DNA from 2 places in the Thermoanaerobacter sp. X514 genome. Region 1 is predicted to be linked to the other one. Evidence: riboswitches for the same ligand, from Rfam matches in the RefSeq annotation. Region 1 holds a riboswitch; the other holds the start of a gene.
What was found. A riboswitch is a leader RNA that binds a small molecule or an ion and turns the genes downstream of it on or off. The one in region 1 is predicted to bind S-adenosylmethionine.
Positions count from the first base shown of each region.

Region 2: linked by a shared signal. The riboswitch ahead of TETH514_RS08905 (methionine ABC transporter ATP-binding protein) and the one ahead of TETH514_RS06130 (methylenetetrahydrofolate reductase) in region 1 are both predicted to bind S-adenosylmethionine.

Region 1 covers NC_010320.1:1,248,588-1,256,183, forward strand. Annotated here, with positions in the region: gene TETH514_RS06115 (glucose-6-phosphate isomerase) at 1-475, shown strand, start outside; gene glgP (alpha-glucan family phosphorylase) at 521-2,146, opposite strand; SAM riboswitch class I at 2,646-2,750, shown strand; gene TETH514_RS06130 (methylenetetrahydrofolate reductase) at 2,814-3,725, shown strand; gene TETH514_RS06135 (homocysteine S-methyltransferase family protein) at 3,739-6,162, shown strand; gene TETH514_RS06140 (YbaK/EbsC family protein) at 6,131-6,631, shown strand; gene TETH514_RS06145 (manganese catalase family protein) at 6,648-7,220, opposite strand; gene TETH514_RS06150 (spore coat protein CotJB) at 7,234-7,491, opposite strand; gene TETH514_RS12305 (spore coat associated protein CotJA) at 7,496-7,596, opposite strand, start outside.
Region 2 covers NC_010320.1:1,768,279-1,775,874, forward strand. Annotated here, with positions in the region: gene TETH514_RS08885 (MFS transporter) at 62-1,192, opposite strand; gene TETH514_RS08890 (Chromate resistance protein ChrB) at 1,208-1,735, opposite strand; gene TETH514_RS08895 (NFACT family protein) at 1,933-3,645, shown strand; gene thpR (RNA 2',3'-cyclic phosphodiesterase) at 3,670-4,218, opposite strand; SAM riboswitch class I at 4,472-4,594, shown strand; gene TETH514_RS08905 (methionine ABC transporter ATP-binding protein) at 4,664-5,698, shown strand; gene TETH514_RS08910 (methionine ABC transporter permease) at 5,691-6,344, shown strand; gene TETH514_RS08915 (MetQ/NlpA family ABC transporter substrate-binding protein) at 6,377-7,213, shown strand; gene TETH514_RS08920 (aspartate/glutamate racemase family protein) at 7,230-7,596, shown strand, end outside.

The DNA.
Region 1 (7,596 bases):
TAAAGACAATAAGGGAATTTATCCTGCTTCAGTAGATTTTACGACAGATTTACACTCAATGGGGCAGTTTATACAAGAGGGAAGCAGAAATATTTTTGAAACAGTTTTAAATGTTGAAAAACCTGTTAAAGATATAGTTATAAATGAAGACAAGGACAATATAGATGGGCTTAACTTTTTAGCAGGAAAAACTATAGATTTTGTCAATAAAAAGGCTTTTGAAGGAACATTATTGGCTCATACAGATGGAAATGTTCCTAACCTTGTAGTAAATATCCCTGAAATATCAGCTTACTATTTTGGCAATCTGGTCTACTTCTTTGAAATGGCTTGTGCTATAAGCGGATATATAAATGGGGTTAATCCATTTGACCAACCAGGAGTAGAGGCTTACAAGAAAAACATGTTTGCACTTTTAGGAAAACCAGGATATGAAAAAGAAAAAGAATTGTTAGAAAAAAGATTGGGAAAATAAATTAAAGGCCGGGCAATTGCGCGGCCTTTTTAAATAGGGGTTGACTTATTTTTTTGTGTACATTAAATCGTAGTATTCTTTTAACATTCTATTAGCTGAGAAAGCTTCATAAGTCGTCCTTATGCTTTCTCTCATCATGTTTTCCCATTTCGCTTTATCATTGTAGTAGGTTGGAACTACTTTATTTAAAAGGACGTCATAGAGTGCTTCAAGGTCGTGTTTGTCTAATTCTTCTATGTTGTCAGACTCAAAACCATCCCCAAATTGCCAGCCATTTACTCCGTTTATACAAGCTTCTGGCCACCATCCATCTAAAATACTTAAATTTAACACTCCGTTCATGGCGGCTTTCATGCCGGAGGTACCACTGGCCTCTAATGGTCTTCTTGGATTGTTTAACCACACATCAGTGCCTCGAGTAAGCATTTTTCCTATTGTCATATCGTAATCTTCTAAGAATACTACGCTTTCAGGATATTTCTTTGTCATCTCTATTAATTTTGCGACAATTTTTTTACCCACGTCATCTAATGGATGACCTTTTCCTGAAAACACCATTTGAATTTTTTTAGACCTTAAATAATCACCTATAACTTCGTCATTGGTAAATATAAGATCGCTTCTTTTGTAAGGAGCAGCTCTCCTTGAAAAACCTATCAAAAGTTTATCAGCGTCTAATTTAACTCCTGTTTTTTGATATACAAAATCAATTAATTCTTGTTTTAAAATATTGTGAGTTTGTAGGAGCCCTTCACCTTTGTTGTAGGCTTCTATTATCCTTTTATCTACCCAAGTATTTCTGTCAATACCATTGGTTATGGAGATTATAGGTGCTTTGTTGTCAACATGCTGCCACATTCTGTTTGCAGTTTGCCCGTGAAGTTTTGAGACACCGTTTGCAATGCGAGAAAGTCTCAAACCTGCGACTGTCATATTAAAAGGAACGCCACCAATTTGGGCCATTTGCTCAATTGAAAGGCCATTGTTTGCACCCATATACATAAGAAGTTCTAAATCGTGAGATTCGTTTCCTTCCTTAACAGGGGTATGGGTTGTAAATACTACTTCTTCCCTTGTGGCTTTCCATGCTTCTTCAAAACTCATATTTTGATTTTCCATTTTTTCTTTTATAAGCTCAATGGCTGCTAATACTGCATGCCCTTCGTTAAAATGATAAACATCAACATCAATTCCCAAAGCTCTTAAAGCTCTTACTCCGCCAATGCCTAATACTATTTCCTGTGCAACTCTTTCTTCACCAAACCATCCATAAAGTTGACCTGTTATCCATCTGTCCCCATTTTCTGGTATATCTGTGTCAAGCAAATACAGAGGAGCATTGTCAAAGTTGTCTATCAACCATACTTTGCAATACACATTTCTATTTCTTATTTTTACTTTTACCTTTACTCCAGTGTCCTTTAAAAAGTCGTACTTACGTGTGTAATTGCGATAGGCATCATAGGGGTATCCGTCTTCACCGATATGTTGTTCTGTATAACCTTGTTTCCACAGTATGCCTATTCCTACTAAAGGCATACCTAACTCTTTTGCAGCTTTTAGATGGTCTCCTGCTAAAATGCCTAAGCCACCTGCATATAGTTTGAAATCTGACTGTAAGCCATATTCCATGCAGAAATAGGCTACTCTTGGTAATTTTTCATTACCCATATTAAACCTCCTCATTTTCCAAGTGTTAAGTATATTATAATATTAAAAAAATCATTATGCAAGTGTTTGCACAAGTATTAAAAATAAAAACAGTGTTATTGCTCAATAATTTTTATATCTATGTACGGGCCACTCAGTGAATGCTAATACTAAAAGCATTATAAAATTCACAATAGGTATAAACATCAAAAGACCATATGCTCCTCCATAACCAGTTTTATCAAAAATTTTCCACCAGATTAAACCGTAAAGTATAATTGATCCAATAGAAAGGATACCAAAAATAAGAGATGAGAACATTCAAAACATTCCTTTCTCGAAAATTTATATTCTTTACAATTATAGTATAGCAAATAACATAAAAAATTTACAGATTTATTTTAAAAAAGTTAAAAGCCTGCAAAATCTTTAGAGAGGGACAAAAAAATTTCTATTGACATAGGAGTTAATCCATAGTATCATATAGCTTAAATAGTTTAACAATTTAATACTTTAAAATCTCTTATCGAGAGTGGTGGAGGGACTGGCCCGATGAAACCCGGCAACCGGCATTTTATATGCGTCTTGGTGCCAATTCCAGCAGCGTTTCGCTGAAAGATGAGAGAGTTTTGGTGTCTCTTCTTTTGGCGAAGAGACTTTTTTATTTTTAAAAATGGAGGCGATGTAGATGTTGAAAAATGAAAATTTGTGTACTAAACTTAAGAAAAGGAAGTTTGTTGTGACAGCAGAAATTTCTACGCCAAAAGGGGTAGATATAACGAAAACTATTGAAGAAGCGAGAAAATTAAAAGGCATTGTAGATGCCTTAAATATAACGGACTGTCCTATGGCGAATATGCGGATGAGTCCTATAGCAGTCGCTCACCTTTTACAAGACCACTTAAACATTGAAGCTATTTTTCATTTGACCTGTAGAGACAGAAATCTGATAGGCCTTCAGTCAGAGCTTTTAGGAGCTTATGCATTAGGGGTGAGAAATATACTTGCATTGACAGGAGATGACCCTTCCCGTGGAGATACTCCTCAGGCTAAAGGGGTATATGATGTAGATTCTATTGGGCTTTTAAAGATTATCAGTGCTTTTAATAGAGGTTATGATTACAATGGAAATAAATTAGATTCCCCAACAGAATTTTGCGCCGGTACGACTGCAAATCCAAATGATTTAAGGGATGAAGCACTAGAGAAGCTTAAAGTTAAGATAGAGGCAGGGGCAGAATTTATTCAAACACAACCGGTTTATGATGAGGAAATTTTATTTAAGTTTATTGAAAAGATTAAAAATTTCAATGTACCACTTTTGATAGGCATATTACCTCTTAAAAGCTATAAAATGGCAGTCAATTTAAATGAAAAAGTGCCAGGTATAGATATTCCAGAAAAAGTTTTAGAAAGGCTAAAGGATGGAGGAAGAGAAGAGGGAATAAACATAGCTGTAGAGTTTATAAAGCGGATACGCAGTGAAGTTGCAGGAATTCACATTATGCCTTTAGGGAGTACAAATGTTGTGTTAGAAATAATTTCAAGAGTCGATGATTTAGTCTGTGATTTTGCAGAAAATAACGTACAGATGAATTAAATGGAGGTTAAAAATGTTAGACATTTTTAAAGAACTTTCAAATAGAGTGATTGTTTTTGATGGAGCAATGGGGACACAACTTCAAGAGAGGGGTTTAAAAACTGGAGAGTGTCCCGAATATATGAATATAACCCATCCAGAAGTAGTATTTGATATCCACAGGTCCTATATAGAAGCAGGAGCGGATGTGATTGAGACAAATACCTTTGGCGCTAACAGGATAAAATTAGCAAAATATGGACTGGAAAATGAGGTTTTCAATATTGTCACTCAGGCTGTCAAAATTGCCAAAGAAGCTTCCAAAGATAAACCTGTGGCACTTTCTATAGGACCTATTGGAGAACTTTTGACCCCTTATGGAGACATGACTTTTGACGAAGCTTATGATGTTTTTAAAGAAGTAGTTATAGCTGCAGAAAGAGCGGGAGCAGATATTGTTTTAATTGAAACAATGTCAGATATGCTGGAGGCAAAAGCTGCCATTCTTGCTGCTAAAGAGAATTCAAACATGAAAGTTATATGTACAATGACTTTTCAAGAAGATGGAAGGACTCTCATGGGGTCAGACCCTATAACTGTAGTAGTTAGTTTACAAGGGTTAGGATTAGATGCCATTGGCGTTAACTGCTCGACAGGTCCCGATAAAATGGTAAGTGTAGTGGAAAAAATGTCTCAAGTTTCTCGCATACCTATTATTGCACAACCTAATGCAGGTATGCCTGTCATTCGCGACGGCAAAACAGTTTACGACTTAAAACCAGAAGAATTTGCTAGTTTCTTTCCTTCTCTTGTTGAAAAAGGAGCATCTATAGTGGGAGGGTGCTGCGGTACTACTCCTCACTATATAAAACTTGTTAAAAAAGCTGTAAAAGATTTAAAGCCAAAAGTCAAAGTCAACAAATTTACAGCTGTAGCTTCCAATACAAAAACAGTTTTCATAGGCCACGATTATTCTTTAAGGGTTATAGGGGAACGTATAAATCCTACTGGAAAAAAGAAGTTAAGTGAGGCTTTTTTGGCGGGAAATGTGAGTTTAGCAGTAGAGGAAGCTATAAAACAGCAAAAATGCGGAGCGGAAATATTGGATGTAAATGTGGGAGTTCCTGGGGTAAACGAAGAAGAATTACTTCCTAAAGTAGTTTCTGAAATACAAAATGTGGTAGACATTCCTCTTCAAATAGATAGCACTAATATTAAAGCTGTAGAAAAAGCTATAAGAATTTTAAGAGGTAGACCCATAATCAACTCTGTAAGTGCAAAAGAGGAAAGTTTAAAAGAAGTGCTTCCTATTGTCAAAAAATACGGAGCTTGTGTTGTAGGACTTACTGTAGGAGATAAAGGGCTTCCCAAAGATAGGCATGAAAGAATTGAAAATGCGAAAAAAATTATAAAAAAAGCGGAAGAGTATGGCATACCTAAAGAGGACATATTGATAGATTGTATTGTGCTGACGGTTTCTTCTGAGCAGGAGGCCGCAATTGAGACTTTAGAAGCGATAAAATTGGCTAAAGAAGAGTTAGGAGCAAATACTGTTGTGGGACTTAGCAATGTTTCCTTTGGTTTACCTGAAAGAAGGTTGATAAACTCTACTTTTTTAGCAATGGCAGCATCTTATGGGCTTACTACTGCTATTATAAATCCCTGCGATGAAGCCATGATGGACACTTTGAGGGCATCAATGGTTTTACTAAATAAAGATAAAGGCAGTGTAAATTATCTAAAAATATATGGTAACAGGCAAAAAGAGGAAGGTAAAGAAAAAGAACAGCAAAAAATTCAGGAAGAAGATTTAAAGTCAAAGTTCTATATCCAAATTTTAGAAGGTAAAAAATCAGGAGTAGAAGATATAGTAAAAAATATTTTAGAGAAGGAAGTTCAGCCTCTTTCTATAGTTGATAACATAATAATTCCTGCCTTAAAAGAAGTGGGAGATAGATATGAAAAAGGCATATATTTCTTGCCACAACTTTTGAGCTCTGCAGAAGTGGTGCAAAATGCTTTTAGGATAATAAAGGAAAAGCTTCCAAAAGGTTCAGTATCTAAAGGCAAAATAATACTTGCTACAGTTGAAGGAGATGTACATGATATAGGAAAAAATATAGTAAAAGTTTTGCTTGAAAACTATGGATATGATGTAATTGACTTAGGAAAAGATGTCAAAGGAGAAGTGATATTAGAGGAAGTAAAGCGAACAGGGGCACCGTTAGTAGGTCTAAGTGCTTTGATGACGACAACTTTGTTTAATATGGAGAAAATTATCAAACTGCTTAAAGCAAATACTGATGTGAAAATAATGGTAGGCGGGGCTGTTTTGACTGAGGAATATGCCTATAAGATTGGAGCAGATTATTACGGAAAAACGGCTCAAGATGCAGTTAAAATTGCTGATAAGTTTTTCTTAAAAAATGCTCTTTTATGTAAAACTTGTGGTATTTAAAGGTGGTGTAGAGGTGTCAGTAGAAGCGGTGAAAGAGTTTTTTAAAGAGAAAGGATATGATATTAAAATAAAAATTTTTGAAGATACAAGCACTGTGGAAAAAGCAGCTAAATCTTTAGGGGTAACTCCTGGGGAAATAGCAAAGTCTATGCTTTTTAGATTAAAAGATAAATATATTATGATTATAACAGCAGGGGATAGAAAAATAGACAATAAAAAATTTAAAGATACTTTTAAAACAAAAGCAAAAATGGCATCCCCAGAAGAAGTGTTAGAAGTTACAGGGCATCCTGTTGGTGGCGTTTGTCCTTATGGGCTGAAAAATCCGGTTGAAGTATATTATGATGTGTCTTTAAAAAATTATGAGGTAGTATATCCTGCAGCTGGTGATACAAATGCTGCTGCTACCATAAAAGTCGAAGACCTTGATAAAATAGTAGAAGGAAAATGGGTAGATGTATGCCAATAGACATACATCTACTTTTTTAAAAGAATTTTTTACTTTCCATATATTCTCTTACCTGTACTAAAGTTTCTCCAAATCTTTGAAAGTGTACAATCTCCCTTTCTCTCAAAAACCTTAGAGTATCTTTTACACAAGGGTCATCTGTGAGATTTATTAAATGTTCATAAGTTGCTCTTGCTTTTTCTTCGGCTGCCATATCTTCGTGTAGATCAGCGATTGCATCTCCTTTAGCCTGGATATAGGCGGCGGTCCATAACATTCCTGTTGTATCTGCATAGAATAGGCCTCTATCATGTTCTGTATAGTATTCCCCTAATCCTTCTCTTTTTAATATTTCTACTGGTACTCCCTTTAAAAGCTTGAAAACAAGAGTTGCTATTATTTCAAGGTGTGCTAATTCTTCTGTAGCAATGTCTGTCAAAACTGCTTTTGCTTTTCCTGTAGGCATGACGAATCGCTGAGTTTGATATCTTAAAGCGGCTGCCAATTCTCCATCAGGGCCTCCATATTGGGCGATGAGGTATTTTGCCATTTTTACATCTGGTTTGCATACTTTAGCAGGATATTGTAGTTTCTTTTCATAAACCCACATAGCAAAGTCCTCCTCAATATTCTATTTCCCAAGGCCATGGGTCATCTACCCATTTCCAAGGATATTGACTTTGTGAATGACCAAAAACCATCAAGGGCCCGTAAAATTGTTCATATTGTTGTTTCAACATAGACAATTGGTTGGAATAATAGTTATAGTCTTGAAGGGCTTTTTGGTCATCGGGATGGGTGTCTAAATATAGATTCAAATCTATACAGGTAAACTCTATTTCCATGATTTTCTTAAGCAAAGATATTTGATTGCCATCCATTTTATCACCTCATTTTTTCGCCTACATAAGGCATATCAAGTTCAGGAAAAACAGTGCCTTTTTTAATGGCTTCTTCCGGAGGATAAAGAGATACATATTTCTGTA
Region 2 (7,596 bases), 520 kb from region 1:
ATATTATAACACAAAAAAGGCTAATTTGGTTAGATATTTTAAGAAAATGTGAGGAAAACAATCATAAAACGATCATAAGGCCAATAGCAGCCAAAACTCCCATAATTCCGCCAAAATAAAAAGGTGCAGTTACTCCCAATGTATCCCAAAGTATTCCCGCTATAAAAGAAGCCGGTAAAAGGCCAATGCCTGTAAAAGTAGCATGAAGCCCTATAACTGTACCTTTTAAATGAGGTGGAGAAATCTCCGCAACTAAAGCTTTTTCAACACCCTCAGTCAAAGCGATGTACAAACCATAAACAGAAAATAATATCCACATAGCACTTTTAAAGCCAAAAACAGCAAATCCCAAATACACTATTCCGTAAAGGAAATAGCCGATGATGAGAAGTTTCTTTCTTCCTATTTTATCCGACAATCTTCCCATAGGATACGAAAAAATCATATAAACTATGTTGTACACCAAATACAAAAGTATAACATCCGAATCGCTAAATCCCACATTTTTCGCCCTTAAAAGCAAAAATTGATTAGAGGAATTACCCAAGGCAAAAATTAAAATAACTATTAAAAACATTTGAAGGCGTCTATCAAGACTTCTCCAAGAAAATGAAAGCTTTTTTGAAAGTTGATTTGTTACTTTGCTTTCCTTAGCAAAAAACAGCACAAAAACTCCTAAAAAAGCTGGTATTAAAGAATACATAAAAACCGCCTTATAATTCCCTTTGTAAGAAGTCAAAAAATAATAGGCTAAAGCAATTCCAATCGTTGCCCCTAAGGTATCCAATGCTCTATGAAGTCCATATGCTCTTCCGATCTTATCTTTATCTACAGCTTCAGCAATTAAAGCATCTCTCGGGGCTGTTCGTATTCCTTTTCCAAATCTGTCACTAGTTCTACCTAAAAACACCCATCCCCATGAAGTAGCAAAATACAAAAACATTTTTCCTATAGTGGAAAAAGAATATCCAGCTATAGCTAAAGGTTTTCTTTTACCTACTTTATCAGATATGTACCCTGAAAAAACTTTAAGTATGCTAGCTAAACTTTCTGCAAAACCTTCAATGATACCCACTATTGCCGGGCTTGCCCCCAGTTGAGAGGTGAGAAAAAGTGGAATCAAAGGATATACCATTTCAGTAGATATATCTGTAAGAAGACTTGTCAACCCCAAAATAATTACATTTAACAATTAAAATGCCTCCCTTCACTCTTTATTATTTTCATAAACCAATGAAGCAAAATATTCAAAGTCTCGACTGGCTTTTTCTAATAAATCCTTAACCTCTTTTTTCATTTCACACTCAAACACATCTCTTTGGGCTACTTTTTCAAACCACTTATATAACTTATTCAACTCATCTTCATTTTCCTCTAATTCTGCAAAAGTAAAATTTTTTCTTGCTATCTCTTTTTCAATCTCTTTAAAAAACTCTTCACATTGTTCCTTTATTTCACTATATTCTTCCCTCCTTTGATGATTAAATTGTTCTATCACATCCTTCTCTATTTCTTCATCAAGGGCCACTACTTCAAAGGCTTTAAAATCTCCTCCAAAGCCTTTAATTTCATCCTTTAGCTTCTCTATTTCTTTTAAAAACCTTTCCATGTAAGGCACAATACATACAGACTGTTGTAAATACAAAGCGCCAATTTTTTTTATTCTTCTCCATATAGTAACCCTAGCTGTTGACGAATCACTTGGGACCTTATACACAAAAAGTAACCACTTCAACTTTCCACCTCCTCTATCTTTCTTTCTCTTGCTTTTCAATTTTCTACTTATGGCAATTAAACTTTAATTCCTATTTTTACATCTTGTTTTATTGTAACAAATGTTACAACTAAAATCAATACAATCAATTTTTCACTATTAAACCCTTCGATTTCATGGTATACTTTTTATATACAATAAAATCTGGAGGTTATACTATGGCTTTGGACGGCATAACTTTACATGCAATAATAAAAGAACTAAAAGAAGAAATTATTGGTGGAAGAATTGATAAAATATATCAACCTGAAAAAGAAGAATTAATCTTTATAATACGAAATAAAGGTAAAAACTATAAACTGCTATTGTCTGCTAATGCAAATTATCCAAGAATATATCTTGCAGAAGAAAATAAAGAAAATCCTGCTGAGCCTCCAATGTTTTGCATGCTATTGAGAAAATTTCTTCAAAGCGGCAGGATAATAGATATAAAACAAGTAGAATTTGACAGAATAGTAAAAATCGACATAGAAACAAAAGACGAATTAGAAAATCAAACAATTAAAACTCTAATTATTGAAATAATGGGAAGACACAGCAATATCATATTAATTGACAAAGCTACTCAAACGATAATAGATAGCATAAAAAGAGTATATTCCGATATGAGTAAAGTAAGAGAAGTACTACCTGGGAGGCAATATGTCTACCCACCACTGCAGGAAAAGTTAAATATAAATAATCTCTCGCTACCTTCTTTTAAAGAAGCTGTTAATAACTACAAGTCAAAAAAAATTGAAAAAACCTTAGTAGATATTTTACAAGGATTTAGCCCCACTTTGGCAAGAGAAGTTACTTTTAGATGTAATATATCTGACAGATTTGTAGAATCAATAGAAGATGAGCAAATTGAAAATCTATATCAAAACATAAAAAAAATATATGAAGATGTTTTAAGCTTAAATTTAAAACCTTGCATTGCCTTTCAGGAAAATGAAGTAATTGACTTTTCTTGTATTGATTTATCTCAATATATTACAAAAACTTTTTTCCCTACAGTGAACAAAGCTGCTTGTAAATTTTTCAGTGAAAAAGCAAATATAGTAAATTTGCAAGTAAGGTCCTCGGATTTAAGAAAAATCATCAACAACAATTTAGAAAAACTTTATAACAAATTAGATAAACTTCAACAAGAATTAAACGAAGCAAAAAATGCTGACACTTTTAGACTTTACGGCGAACTTATAACAGCAAATATGCATTTGTTAAAAAAAGGAATGGAAAGCTTCAAAACCATAAACTATTACACTGGTGAAGAAATTGAAATACCCATTGACAAAAAATATTCCCCTTCAGAAAATGCACAAAGATACTTTAAAAAATACAGCAAGTTAAAAAATGCCAATAAAATAATAGAAAAACAAATATCCGATACTCTTGAGGAAATAACTTATTTAGAAGGTCAACTAGTGAACTTGGAAAATTGTACATTACCATCAGAAATAGAGGAAATAAAAAATGAACTGTCTGAACAAGGGTATATACATAAGCAGCAAAAGAAAAAAATATCACGGCAAACTCTTTCTCAACCGTTACATGTAGTATCTTCAGACGGTTTCGACATATATATAGGGAAAAACAACACTCAAAACGATTATCTAACGTTAAAATTCGCAAATCCTAACGATATATGGCTTCACACAAAAGACATGCCAGGGTCTCACGTCATAATCAAGACAAATAACAAACCTGTGCCTGAAACAACTCTTATTGAAGCTGCAAAATTAGCCGCCAAATATAGCAAAGCGAAACATTCTTCAAATGTACCTGTTGATTATACCTTAAAAAAATACGTAAAAAAACCTTCTGGCGCAAAACCAGGTTTTGTAATATATACAAGCCAAAAGACCCTTTATGTAGACCCAGAGTAAGATGCTTTTTAGGCATCTTACTTCTTATTTTAAAGGCACACTAAATATAGGAATATATTTTCTTCTATTTTCTTGTATAACACTCTCATACAAAAAAACTGTATCTACTAAAATTGCTCCTTTTTCTTGTTTTTCAAAAAGACTATTTACTTCTTCTATGTCAATGCTTAAACGTATGTCTCTGGCAATGGTAATGTGGGAAGTAAACTTTCTTTTATCTTTTTCAAAGCCAATTTTATATAATTCCTCATCTATATTGTCATGCAGTTTATTAAGAAAGGAATTTTCTTCTGTACCTACCCACAATACTCGCATATCGCCATTTCCCTTAAAAAATCCTACTTTGTCAAATTTTATATAAAAGGGACTAATATCTTTTACTGCTACTTCAAGAGAGTCTTTTATTTTCATTACACTTTCTGTTTCTATTTCCCCTAGAAATTTTAAAGTAATATGGAAATTATCTTTATGAGTCCATCTTCCTTTTATCGTATAATTTTTTAACTCTTCCTGAAAACTTGATAATTTCCCTATTGATTTTTCATCTAAATCAATTCCAATAAACGTTCTCATAGCACTCCTCCTTTTTTCTATTTCCATGGAAATAATTGTATTAAAACTTTCATTGTCCTCCTCAAAATTATAGCAAATAGAAGCAAAAAAAATCCATCTCAAATAGACTATTGCTATATTTTTCTTGCCTCTGTTTCTGTTAGCTTTATGATTTTTTAAATAACTTACATCATGACTTTTTTAACCTATTGACAAATGTTTATGTTGATGTTATTATCTAATTAAATTGCTAAAGTGAATAATAAAATAAAAACTCTTATCGAGAGCAGGTGGAGGGACTGGCCCGATGAAACCCGGCAACCGGTGGCCGAAAGTTTTAAACATGCGGCTGCACGGTGCTAATTCCTGCAGAACGTTGAGTTCTGGCAGATAAGAGGATTTAAAAACCTCTTCGTACTGTCAGAAGAGGATTTTTTATTTTTATTTTGGGAAAGGAGGCTTTTCTTTGATCTATATTAGAAATCTTACAAAAGTTTATCATTCAGCTTCAGGAAATGTTAGGGCTTTGGAAGACGTCAACCTCAACATAGAAAAAGGCGATATTTTTGGAATTATAGGTCTGAGCGGTGCTGGAAAGAGTACTCTCCTGCGCTGCATAAATATGCTCGAAAAGCCAACTTCCGGTTCAATTGAGATAGATGGTGTTGAAATGACTCGGCTTTCTCCCTCTGAATTAAAAGAAATGCGAAAAAAAATAGGCATGATATTCCAGCATTTTAATCTGTTATCATCCAGAACTGTCAGAGGCAATGTGGCTTTTCCTTTGGAGATTGCCGGGCTGGACAAAAGGACAATCGATAAAAAAGTAGAAAATCTTTTAGAGCTCGTGGGGCTTTCCGACAAGGCCGACAACTATCCTTCTCAGCTTTCAGGCGGTCAAAAACAGCGGGTAGGTATAGCACGAGCCCTGGCTAATGATCCGAAAGTTCTTCTTTGTGACGAACCTACTTCAGCGCTGGATCCAGAAACAACTCTTTCTATTTTAAATCTTTTAAAAGATATAAATAGGGAGCTGGGAATCACCATAGTTCTCATAACACATGAAATGAATGTCATTAAACAAATTTGCAATAAAGTAGCAGTTATTGAAAAAAGTCGTGTGGTAGAACAGGGACCTCTTATTGAAGTATTTAAAAAACCTCAAACAGAAACCGCACGAAATTTTTTGAAATCTGTAACTTTATCAGAAATGCCTAAGGAATTAAAAGATAGGATTGAAAACTTGTCCCACGAACACTTGGAAGGCAAAATTATTAAAATTGCCTTTTTCGGCGAAATTACAACAGAACCTGTCATATCAAACATTATAAGAAAATTTGATGTTGACACCAATATTCTCTATGGAAACATTGACCACATCCAGGGTATGCCCTACGGTACTCTTATAGTTGAGCTAAGAGGCAAAAACGGTGAAACAGACGCTGCTTTAAAATATCTAAAAGATTTGGGACTCGACGTGGAGGTGATTGAAAATGTCTGAAACTATAAACTTGTTGCTGGTTGCCACATGGCAAACTATTTACATGGTGGCGGTGTCAACGTTCATAGCAACGATTTTCGGGGTACCCCTCGGAATCCTGCTGATGGTAACCGACAGGAATCAGATACTGCAAAACGAACTTTTAAACAAAATACTAGGCACTATTGTAAATATTTTTCGCTCTGTGCCTTTTGTAATACTTTTAATCGTGCTTATACCTTTTACACGATTGCTTGTAGGGAAAGCTATAGGGACCACCGCAGCGATTGTTCCCCTTTCGGTAGCGGCTATTCCCTTTATGGGAAGGCTTACCGAAACAGCATTAAGAGAGGTAGACCGCGGTATCATTGAAGCAGCCCAGTCTATGGGAGCTTCACCCCTTCAAATCATAACCAAGGTGCTAGTCCCCGAGGCTTTACCTTCAATAGCCGCAGGGATTACCATAACTACTATAAATTTAGTGGGATATTCTGCCATGGCAGGTGTTATAGGAGGTGGTGGGCTAGGAGATTTAGCAGTAAGATATGGATATCAGCGATTTATGCTCGACATTATGCTTTATACCGTAGCAATTTTGGTAGCTATGGTACAGCTAATTCAACTCATAGGAGATGTACTAGTAAAACAGCTGTCAAAAAATCGGTAAATTTTACTTTTTTAATAAAGGAGGAGATTGATGTGAAAAAGTTCTTAACTACACTTTTATTACTGAGCCTTCTAACAATTTTTATTGCGGGATGCGGAACAAAACAAGGACCCACTTCCGACAAACAAACCCAAAACCAGGGCGTATCAAAAACAACCATCAAAGTAGGAGCTACTCCAGTGCCCCACGCCCAAATTTTAAACGTCGTAAAACCCCTCCTCGAAAAAGAGGGAATTACTCTAGAGATTGTAGAGTTCACAGATTACGTGCAACCCAACCTAAAGCTAGCTGAAAAAGAATTAGATGCTAACTATTTCCAGCACATCCCTTATCTTGAAGATTTCTCAAAGGAGCATAATCTTGATTTAACATATATTGCTAAAGTTCATATCGAACCCATGGGTATATACTCCCAAAAAATCAAAAACCTCAGTGAGTTAAAAGAAGGCGCTACCATTGCCATACCCAACGACGCTACCAATGGCGGAAGAGCTTTGCTACTGCTGCAATCAGCTGGAGTAATAAAATTAAAACCAGATGCAGGTATTAAAGCAACAGTAAATGACATTGTCGAAAATCCTAAAAAAATTAAGATTTCCGAGCTGGAAGCCGCTACTCTGCCAAGGGTACTGTCAGATGTAGACGCAGCGGTAATAAACACCAACTACGCCTTGGAAGCTGGACTTATACCCACTAAGGATGCTCTCTTTATCGAATCAGCAAATTCCCCTTATGTCAATGTACTGGTGGTCCGCAAAGGCGATGAATCTAGGCCTGAACTTAAGAAGTTAGCCGAAGCCTTAAATTCTCCAGAAGTTAAAAAATTCATTGAGGAAACATATAAAGGTGCTGTCGTACCCGCCTTTTAAGCAGGAGGTGATTTTATTGTCAGAATCTGATAAAACTATCGGTGTCATCGCTGGTACACCAGTAGATACTCAGATGGGAGTCGATTTTATAAGAAAAAAGGGGCTTGAAGCGGTGGGAATCCCTGCTGCTTCAAGCCCCGATGAACAAAACATGCTCCAGTTCTTAAAACCTGATGCTCTCACCCAGAAGGTAATCTCTATTATAGGCGATTTCCAGAAGCAAAACATAAGAAAGGTAATGATTTACTGCAATTCTCTTTCAGCTGCAATAGACCTTGAACTTGTAAAACAAAAGTACCCTGATACCAATATTGTAACACCACTTCAAGTATACCATAGCCTGGCGTCAAGATATAAGCGGTTGGTAATCTTGGCTGCCAATG